Regions from separate parts of the Dietzia sp. B19 genome, predicted to be linked through region 1. Evidence: riboswitches for the same ligand, from Rfam matches in the RefSeq annotation. Region 1 holds a riboswitch; the other holds the start of a gene.

Evidence for each region. Region 1 has a riboswitch for cobalamin ahead of G6020_RS12330 (energy-coupling factor ABC transporter permease). Riboswitches for the same ligand answer to the same signal wherever they lie in the genome.
Region 2: it holds a riboswitch for cobalamin, as region 1 does, so the genes downstream of both, G6020_RS06420 (ABC transporter substrate-binding protein) here and G6020_RS12330 (energy-coupling factor ABC transporter permease) in region 1, are expected to answer to the same signal.

The regions. Positions count from the first base shown of each region.
Region 1 is NZ_JAALED010000436.1:12,186-17,473, forward strand. Features, by position in the region: gene G6020_RS12315 (ABC transporter ATP-binding protein) at 1-367, opposite strand, end outside; gene cbiQ (cobalt ECF transporter T component CbiQ) at 364-1,092, opposite strand; gene G6020_RS12325 (energy-coupling factor ABC transporter substrate-binding protein) at 1,108-1,470, opposite strand; gene G6020_RS12330 (energy-coupling factor ABC transporter permease) at 1,467-2,207, opposite strand; cobalamin riboswitch at 2,243-2,455, opposite strand; gene G6020_RS12335 (transcriptional regulator) at 2,476-2,766, opposite strand; gene G6020_RS12340 (sodium-dependent bicarbonate transport family permease) at 2,781-3,803, opposite strand; gene G6020_RS12345 (winged helix-turn-helix domain-containing protein) at 4,081-4,383, shown strand; gene G6020_RS12350 (SRPBCC family protein) at 4,786-5,247, shown strand.
Region 2 is NZ_JAALED010000185.1:486-5,305, reverse strand. Features, by position in the region: gene G6020_RS06435 (sugar porter family MFS transporter) at 1-1,428, opposite strand, end outside; gene G6020_RS06430 (SgcJ/EcaC family oxidoreductase) at 1,606-1,980, shown strand; gene G6020_RS06425 (Lrp/AsnC ligand binding domain-containing protein) at 2,015-2,296, shown strand; cobalamin riboswitch at 2,358-2,491, shown strand; gene G6020_RS06420 (ABC transporter substrate-binding protein) at 2,607-3,611, shown strand; gene G6020_RS06415 (iron ABC transporter permease) at 3,613-4,800, shown strand; partial or broken gene G6020_RS06410 (ATP-binding cassette domain-containing protein) at 4,797-4,820, shown strand, end outside.

The DNA of each region.
Region 1 (5,288 bases):
CCTCGGCGCGATCCAATCCGAGGTTCACGGGGCCGAAGGAGACGTCGGCCCGCACGGTCGTGGCGAAGATCTGGTCGTCGGGTTCCTGGAGCACCATCTGCACCGACTGCCGCAGGCGGGTGCGGTCGGCGCGGCGGTCCCGGACCCGCTCCCCGTCCAGCTCCAACTCCCCGGCCTCGAGGCGGTTCAGGCCCACGAGCAGCCGCATCAGGGTGGTCTTGCCGCTGCCGTTTCCACCGAGAAGCGCCATCTTCGCCCCGGCGGGGATCGTCAGGTCGGCGCCGTCGAGCACGGTGTGGGTGTGACCGCCGAGGGCATCGAGACGCCGGTAGGAGAACCGGGCACCGCGCAGCGCGAGGACGGTCACGTCATGACCCCCAGTATCGAGACGGACACGAGAACCAGACAGATGACGAGCACGCGGGTGGCCGAGACCGGGTCCGCCTCGGCGAGCACTGCGGTCTGGCCGCGCTCGGCGCGCATGGACATGGCGTCGTCGATCGCCCGTGCCCGCCTGACGGACAGGACGAATACCGAGGCGAACTGCGTCCCGACCGAGCTGATCGCGGCCCGGGCGGTGCGGTGTCCGAGCCTGAGGTCGTGGGAATGCCGCAGCGTGCGCGCGGAGTCGATGAGCAGGCCGATGAGCCGGTAGGTGGTGTCCACGACGTGAGCCAGCGGGGCGGGCAGTCCGGCCCGCCGGCCGGCGGCCAGGAGGTCGGCGACGGGCGTGGTGCACGCCAAGGTGATGGTGGCGGCCGTCGCGGCGATCGCCCTGCTCACCGTCCGCCAGGCGGTGTCGACCCCGGCCGGATCCACCACGAGGCGCCAGTCCACCAGGTCCAGCACGAGGGGACCGATTCCCAGGGCCAGGAACGCGACGGGGGCGAGCAACGCCGCGAGGTAGATCCTGGCGGGGACGCGGGCCAGCGCCAGGGCGCACACACAACAGACAGTCAGGATCGCCACGTGGCCCACCGGTGGCGGCACGAGCAGTGCCGCCACCAGCAGACCGCCGAAGAGCAGCAGCTTCTCGACTACCGGGAGGTCCGACCAACGGTTGTGGGACGCCGCGAGTTCGAGTGGGTTCACCTAGGGCTCGGCCGGTCAGTGCCCGGCCGGACCCGTGGCCGCCGCCGACGGGGTCGCCGCACCCGTCACGCTCTCCCGACGCTGCCTACTACGTGTCCGCAGGACGCCGAGTCCGTAACCCACGATCCCGCCGCCGATCCCGGCCTGGAGGGCGAACACCCCCGATTCGACCTCCCCCGGCAACTCGGGCAGAAGCGGCTCGAACCATGGCTCGTAGTCGGGAGAGACCTGGCTGATCGTCCCCTCCGCCTGCCCGTCCGCACCCTCGAACTCGCCGCCCGCACCAGCGCCATAGACCAGGGAGAACACCGCGATCGCGAACGCCACGGCGACCAGCCCCACGAGCACCCACACGCTGACGTGCTTCTTCCCGCTCATCGCACCGACTCCGTGGCCTCGACCTGATCGGTACGGTCCTCGAGATGCGCGAAGGTCCCCGCGCCGGCGAGTCGCGCCCTCCGGAAGAAGCCCACCAGGTCGAGCTCGCGGGAGGCGATGCGCAGGAGCACGCTGACGATCACCACGACGATCAGGGCCTCGACGATCGCCAGCGGGATCTGGGTGATGGCGAAGACGGCGAGGAACTCGGCCATCGAGTACCACAGGCCGTGCTCGGCGCTCGGGAACGCCAGTGCGAGCTGGGCGCTGGTGACGAGATACGTCACCAGGTCGGCGAGGAACGCGGCGACGAAGACCGCGCCGAGCAGTGGCACCGCGACCCGTCGACACAGGACGAACGCGCCGTAGGCGACCCACGGCCCGGCGACCCCCATGGAGAACACGTTCGCGCCGAGCGTGGTGATGCCCCCGTGCGCGAGCAGCAACGCCTGGAAGATGAGCACCACGGTGGCGACGAAGGCCATGACGGGGGGCCGGAAGATGATCGTCCCCAGGCCGGTCCCGGTGGGGTGTGAGCTGGAGCCCGTCACCGACGGGAGCTTGACGGCCGACATGACGAACGTGAACGCCCCGGCCACGCCGAGCAGGACGCCCGCCTCCGGTGTCCGGCGGACCGTCCTGATGACCTCGCGCGCGCCGTGGATCACGAACGGTGCCGCGACGGCCGTCCATGCCAGGGCGTGCGCCGAGGGGAGAAAACCCTCTGCGATATGCATCTACCTGAGACCTTTCTGCCCGTCACCTCGCGGGCACTCGTGGTGGCAGCCACGGCCGGTCTCCTGGCTCACGGGTTCCCCCGGCCCACCCCAGTAGGGATGGACCGGATCGCCGCGGGTCCGCCTTCCCACCCACACAACGCGTGCGAGCAGTGGCACAGAGGACCTGCGACATCATCCGTTCACAGTGGCGAGGGCCGCCCCGGTCTCACACCGGGTTCCCGAGCACCGCAGCTGAGCAGATCCTAGCCCCCTCCCGGGTGCCGGCTCAGTACCGCACCGACTGGGCGTCCGAGACCAGACACATGCCACCGACGGACTTCAGAAGGGGGCGCAGCGCCAGGAGGACCTCGTCGATCCGGTCGGGGTCGACCGCCACGAGCACGAAGGTGTTGTCGAAGGTGGAGAAAGGGTCCCCGCCCCGCTCACCGTGCTGTCCCCGCCCGTAGATTCCCGGGATCACGGTGCGATGGGTCAGGCCCAGCGAATCCAACGCGCCGAGGAACCTCCCGGCGACCCCGGATTCCACCACCAGTTCGATCCGTTTGACGTCTCTCATGGGATCTCCTCGCCTCAGGCGCCCAGGTGCTGGGCGACGGTGTAGTAGAGCGGAATGCCGAGGACGATGTTGAACGGGAACGTCACGGCAAGAGCCATTGTGAAGTACCGGGACGGTCGCGCTTCGGGGATCGCGTAGCGCACCACGGCCGGGACGACGATGTAGGACCCGCTCGCCGCGAGCACGGCGAGCATGGTCAGGTCGCCGACCGGCAGCCCGGCCAGTGCACCCAGGGCCAGCGCCATCGATGCTCCGATCAGGGGCATCACGATGCCGAACCCGATCAGGAACGGACCCACGTCCCGGACCTCGCGGAGTTGACGGGCGACGAGCAGGCCCATCTCGAGCAGGAAGAAGGCCAGCAGCCCCTTGAACATGTCGTCGACGAACGGGGACATGGCCTCGCCGGCGTCGGCCCCCACCATGGTGCCGATCACGAGCGACCCGATCAGCAGCAGGTGCGCGCCGTCGGTGAACGCCTCGTGCAGGATCGCCCGCATCGACAGGGGTGCTCCCGACGCGGGACCGGAGGCTCCGGCCCCCGCGACGTCGCCCGCCATCTGGGCTGAGCGTTGACGTGACCGTGCCCAGGTGGCGAGAAGCACCGCCATGATGATCGCGGGCGATTCCATCAGCACCAGGGCGACCGTCATGTACCCGCCGGGTTCCTCCCCACGGGCGGTCACGAACTGCGTCGCGGCGATGAACGTCACCGCGCTGACCGACCCGTAGGTGGCGGCGATGGCGGCCGCATCGAACTCGTTCACCCTGCGCCGCAGGACCAGGAAGCCCAGCGCAGGGATCACCAGGGCCAGGAGCAGGGCGATGCCGATCACCGCCGCGGCGCGGCCGGTCAGACCGGTCTCGCGGAGAGCCTGTCCACCCTTGAACCCGATCGCCATGAGCAGGTAGAGCGACAGGAACTTGGTGACGGGGGCCGGGATCTCCAGGTTGGAGCGCACCGCGGCGACGAACAGCCCCAGGAAGAAGAACAGGATCGGCGGGTCCGTGAGGCTGCCGAGAATGCTGAGGTCCATCGAGTCTCCCCTGATCTGACCGGAGTCCGTACGCCGCCGAGCGGGGCGAGCGGATCTCCGTCGTGGCGCGCGGGCCGACTGTTCCGAGCGAGTAACGGGAACGACAATACACGACTTGCAAGACATGTATTGCAACAGCCTAAATCTATGTCGTGTGTTGTGGCGCGGCGCAAGGGCCGGCACCGCGGGAGATCGGGCACCGTGGACGCCCACATGCGTACCGTGATTCGCGTCAGGCAAAATGGCACTCGGAAGTCGTCGGTGATGGGGTGGTGTGGTGGCAGAGTGGACGTTTCTCACCAATCACGCGCACGTCCTGCTGTGCATCGCGCAGGATTCCGAGACGCGACTGCGCGACATCGCCGATGCGGTCGGGATCACCGAGCGCGCCACCCAGCGGATCGTGGCCGAACTGGAAGAGGCCGGGTACCTGCAGCGCATCCGCGACGGGCGCCGTAACCGCTACAGCCTGAACCGAGACCTGCCGCTGCGCCATCCACTCGAACGGGACCACATGGTCGGGGAGATACTCAGCGTGCTGGGGGCCCCGCGAAAGGGTGCTGGCGACGGCAACGAGTGACCCGTCGGCACTGCTCGTGGCGCCCCGACAGCGTGGTCGACCACTACTAGAGGCCCCCAGGGGACGATCTGGTCGGCTTCTCTCTGCAGTTGATCGAGTTCGGAGATGTCATAGGGGCTGAGCACATCCACCGTCACCACGTCCGGACGAACGGTCGCTTTCTGCACCACCGCGGATTCGGTGTTGCTCAGCCAGCGTCCCGGACCTGCGCGGCCCACACCCTCGTAAGCGAGCTCGTCGACATGGGGACCAACACCACGACGAAGAGCAACGTCACTACGGGGTACGCCCTACGCGACGTACTGTGTTGCGGAGCGGTCCGACCTTGCACTGGTCGCAATTCCGGTCACGCCAGAGTGTTCACCACACCCAGCGCGGCTCAACCCGCCAAGGAGGCATGGCATGAGCACTACCCGCGAGCTTCGCGCCGAGGTCGAGGTCGACGCCCCCGTCGAGCGCGTGTGGGAGGTCGTCACGGATACCTCCGTGCTCGTTCGGTCGTCGCCCGAACTCGTCGCGATGACACCGCTGCTGCCGGGAGGCTTCCGGAAGGGCCAGCAGTACATCGGCTGGAACCGCCGCAAACTGGTCGTCTGGCCAACCCGAAACGTTGTGATCGAGTTCGAGCCACACAAGCGTGTCGCCTGGGACACGAAGACCAGCGGCGCCCGCTGGGCCTTCGAGCTCCAGCCGACGCAGACCGGTACCAAGCTGGCCCAGCGTCGGTCCGTGCCGGGCAAGCTCAATCCGATCGGCCGGTTCTTCGCCGCGACGCTCCTCGGCGGGGGCCCGAACCACGCTGACGAGCTCGAGACTGCACTTGGCACCACGCTGGAGAGCATCAAAGCTATCGCCGAGGCCTGACCAACCGACTCGTCCCCACGGGTGGACTTCGCCAGGGATAA
Region 2 (4,820 bases), on a different contig from region 1:
CATGTCCTCCAGCGAGCGGCCGGTGGTCTCGGGGATGAACTTGGCCACGAACAGCAAGGACAGCAGCGCCGACACCGCGTAGAAGCCGTAGGTGAACGTCAGGCTGAACTCGGCCATCGGCGGGAACGCGGTGGAGACCGCGAAGTTCGCCAACCACTGGGCGGCCGCCGCCAGACCGAGCGCCGCCGTGCGGATGCGGTTGTTGAACATCTCGCCGAGCAGCACCCACACCGCCGGGCCCCAGGACATCCCGAAGAACACGACGAAACCGTTGGCGGCGATCAACGCGACGAGCCCCTGGGTGTCGCCGAGTTGGGGAGCGAGTTCGCCGTCGGGCCCCGGACCAATCGTGGCGGTGCTGAACATCAGGGCCATCACCGCGAGCGAGACGGTCATGCCGACCGAACCGGTCATGAGCAGCCTGCGACGCCCGATCTTGTCGATCAGCGCGATGGCCACGATCGTCACGACGATGTTCGTGACCGAGGTGATGACGGTCTGGGTGAGCGCGTCCGCCTCGGTGAAGCCGACCGACTGCCAGAGGGACGTGGAGTAGTAGAAGATCACGTTGATGCCCACGGCCTGCTGGAAGACGGACAGCACGATGCCGATCCACACGATCGGCAGGAGGTTCCTGCCGCTCGGGGTGAGCATGTCCTGCCACGACCGCTTCCTGTCCTCGCGGACCGTCGCACGGATCTCCTTGATCCGGTTGTCGACGCCGCTGGACTGGATGGTGCGCAGGACGTCCCTCGCCTCGCCGACCAGCCGCTTGGCCAGCAGGTAGCGGGGGGATTCCGGGATCATGAGCGCCAGTACGCCGTAGGTGATCGCGGGGACCAGCTCGGTGAGGAACATCCAGCGCCAGGCCTGGATCCCCAGCCACAGCTCCTCGATCGCGCCACCGGCCACGGCTGCCAGCCAGGCGTCGGAGAGCAGGGCCACGAAGATGCCGGAGACGATCGCGAGCTGCTGGAGTGACCCGAGGCGGCCGCGTATCGAGGGCGGGGCCACCTCGGCGATGTACGCCGGCGCGATGACCGAGGCCGCGCCGACGCCCAGGCCACCGACCACCCGCCACAGGATGAGGTCCCACGGGCCGAACGCGAGCCCGGAGCCGATCGCACTGACGGTGAACAGCGCCGAGGCAAGGACCATGACGCGGGTGCGCCCCCAGCGGTCGGCGAGGCGGCCCGCGAGATACGCGCCGGCGATACAGCCGAGCAGGGCCGAGGAGACGACGAACCCGGTGAGACCGGCGTTCATGCCGAAGGTCTCCTGGACGGCGTCCACCGCGCCGTTGATGACGGCGGTGTCGAAGCCGAAGAGGAACCCGCCGAGCGCGGCGACCAGGGAGATGATCACCACCCTGCCGGTGTGGAAGGACTCCTCGTCCGAGCTCCTGGCCGAGACGTTCCGTGTGGACATGGCGTACCCCGTTCCCGGGCCGGATGGACGTCCTGATGTCTGGTGAACGGAGCGTAGGCCCGCTACCAATGTGGCGCAAGTCACATATTCTTTATCGATTGCGGCGTACGAACGCTCTGATCGAGAACACGTTCTAGGCTCGAGGTGTCTCGTCGTCATACCGAAAGGGCCACCGCCGTGAGTGCCTCCCCCGAGCAGATCCGTGCCACCGCCGACTCCTACATCGCCGCGCTGGTCGCCGGCGACCTCGAGGCGGTCCTGGACCTCTACGCCGAGAACGCCACGGTCGAGGACCCCGTCGGCAACGGCACCGTCCACGAGGGCAAGGCGGCCATCCGCGAGTTCTACTCGTCCGTGGTGGCGCTGAAGATCGAGGGCGAGGTGCTCGAGGCGCGCGTGTGTGGCGACGACCTGCTGTTCAACTTCGAGATCACCACCCACTTCGACGCCGACTCCAAGGCCACCATCAACGTGTGGGACCTCATGACCCACGACGAGCAGGGCAAGATCCGTTCGATGCGCGCGTACTGGACGCCGGAGAACATGCGCTGAACCGGGGCCGCGCGACTGGACTACCCTTCAGACCATGATCACCGCCATCGTCTTCGTCCACGCCGAGACGGCGCGCATCCCCGAGGTCGCCGAGGCGATCGCCGAGATCGACGGGGTCTCCGAGGTGTACTCGGTGACGGGCACCATCGACCTCATCGTGCTCGTGCGGGCCCGCCGCAACGAGGAGGTGGCCGACATCGTCTCCGACCGCCTGAACAAGGTCCCGGGCGTGGTCGACACCGAGACGCACATCGCGTTCCGCGCGCTGTCCAAGCACGACCTCGAGGCGGCGTTCTCCCTGGGGTACGACGAGTAGGCCCCTCCCCGGTGCGCACAGTTCCGGGGAGGTGCCCCCGCGGCCGTCGAGGCGGATGTGCATACTGTCACCACGACTTGCTGATCTCCGGATACGCAGGGGAAGACCGGTGAGAATCCGGCGCTGACCCGCAACGGTGTGCCGTCACCTCGGTGACGACGAGCCCGATTACCTGCCCGGAGGTACGCGACTCTGTCCATCGCCGCGGTCTGCGATCCGGAGTCCTGCACGGTCGGCGGCCGGTGTCGACGGTCGCCCGCCTGCGGGTCTCGTGTGTTCGTGGGCACACGACACGATCCGAGGTCTGATCATGTTCCGTCGCCAGTCCAGGTCCACCACGGCGCTCGCCGCGCTGCTCGTCACGGGCGTCGTCGTCGCGGGCTGCTCCCGCGGCGAGGCTCAGGAGAGCGCCACCTCGAAAGAGGCGTTCGCCGAGCCGGTGACCATCACCAACTGCGAGCGTGAGTCCACGTTCGACGCCCCGCCCGAGCGCATCATCACGATGAACGCCCACGTCACGGAGACCCTCATCCAGATGGGTGCGGGGGATCGGATCGTCGGCCGGGGCTATGCCGATCGCGAGGACGTCCTGCCGGAGGTCGCCGAGGAACTCGAGGCGATTCCCGGGTTGGCCGAGGAGTATCCCAGCTGGGAGCAGATCGTCGATCTGGAACCCGACCTCGTGGTGGCCGGCATGCGCAGCGCGTTCGACGAGAAGGAGGGCCGGAGCCGGGACGCGCTCGACGCGGCGGGCATCGACACCTTCCTGTTCTCCGAGTACTGCGGCGACGGTTTCCCGGACGTCTCCATGCTCGAGACCGACTTCTCCCAGCTGGGCCGGGTCCTCGGCGTCGAGGAGGGTGCGCAGCAGCTCACCGACCGCATCGTCGACCGGATCGAGTCGGTCCGCGCCACCCTGGACGAGGCCGGGGTGACGGGGACCCCGACGTTCTTCTACGACAGCGGTGAGGCGGAGCCCATGACGATCGGCGGCGTCGGCATCGGCCAGCTGATCGGCGAGTACGCGGGAGCCGACAACATCTTCATCGAGGGCGACCGGCCCTACCTCAAGACCACGTGGGAGATCCTCGGCGAACGCCGACCGGAGGCGATCGTCGTGCTCGCCTACGGGGCCACCAGCGCCGAGGACAAGATCGAGTACCTGCGCAACCAGCCCATCATGGCCACCACGCCGGCGATCCGCGACGACCGCATCGTGGTGGTCCCCCTGGCCGACTTCTTCGAGAGTTCGCGGATGGCGACCTCGGTGGAGACGATCGCCCGCGAGCTCCACCCCGACGCCTTCGGTGGCTGATATGGCGACGGTCGTCCACGACCGTGGCGGTGGCGCGGGCGATGCGGCGACACCGGCTCCGAGCCGCCCCTCGGCGTCGTCCCGCCTCCCGTCACCGTTCCGCGCCACGAGCCCGTTCCGCACCACCAGCCCGGGCCGCGAGACCGGCCCGCGCCGCGACAGGCGGCCACTCGGACTGGTCCTCGCTCCGCTGCTGGGGCTTCTCGCCCTGGCCGTGGCGGTGGGGGTCTCTCTGGGATCGGTGTCCATCCCCCTCGGTGACGTCTGGGCGATCGTCGCCCACCGCGTGGCCCCGGGGTCCTTCACCCCGTGGTGGTCCGAGGCCCGCGAGGCGATCGTGATCGAGTCCCGGCTGCCGAGGTCGCTCATGGCGGCGGCGGTGGGCGCGTCCCTCGCGGTGGCGGGAGGCGTCGCCCAGGCTGTCACGCGCAACCCACTGGCCGACCCGTACCTGCTGGGGGTGTCGTCCGGGGCCGGTTTCGGCGTCGTCGTCCTGACCGTCCTGGGCGTGGGTGCCGGGATGTGGGGTGTCTTCACGCTCCCGATGGCCGCTTTCCTCGGCGCCCTGCTGCCACTGGCCGGGGTGGTCCTGGTGGCCCGTCGCGCGCACGACACCACGGCGATCGTGCTGGTGGGGGCGGCCCTGACGATGATGTTCGGCGCGCTCAACACGTTCACGCTGTTGGTGTTGGGCGACGACCACCAACTGGGCACCGTCATGCGCTGGCTGGCCGGCGGGTTCGGTGACGCCGGGTGGACCATGCTCCTGGCCCCGGTCTCGATCCTCGCCGTCGCGGGCGTCCTGGTGATGCTGTCCAGCCGCCACCTGGACCTCCTCCTGACCGGCGACGACGGCGCCACGGCCATGGGCATGAACGTCCCGCGGTTCCGGCTGCTCAAGTTGTTGCTGGTCTCGATGCTCACCGCGGGGGCGGTGGCGGTCTCCGGGACCATCGGGTTCATCGGACTGCTCATCCCGCATCTCGCCGGGTACGTCACCGGGCGCACGTCGGCCCGGTTACTGCCGACGGCCGCGGTGCTCGGGGCGGTGGCCCTGGTGCTGGCCGACATCGCGGCCCGGTCCGTCAGCGACGGTGCCGAGCTCCCGGTGGGCGTCGTCACGGGGATCGTGGGGGGTCCGGTGTTCCTGATCATGCTGTGGCGGCGCTACGGAAGGTCGGCGACGTGACCACACTGACCGCGGCCGAC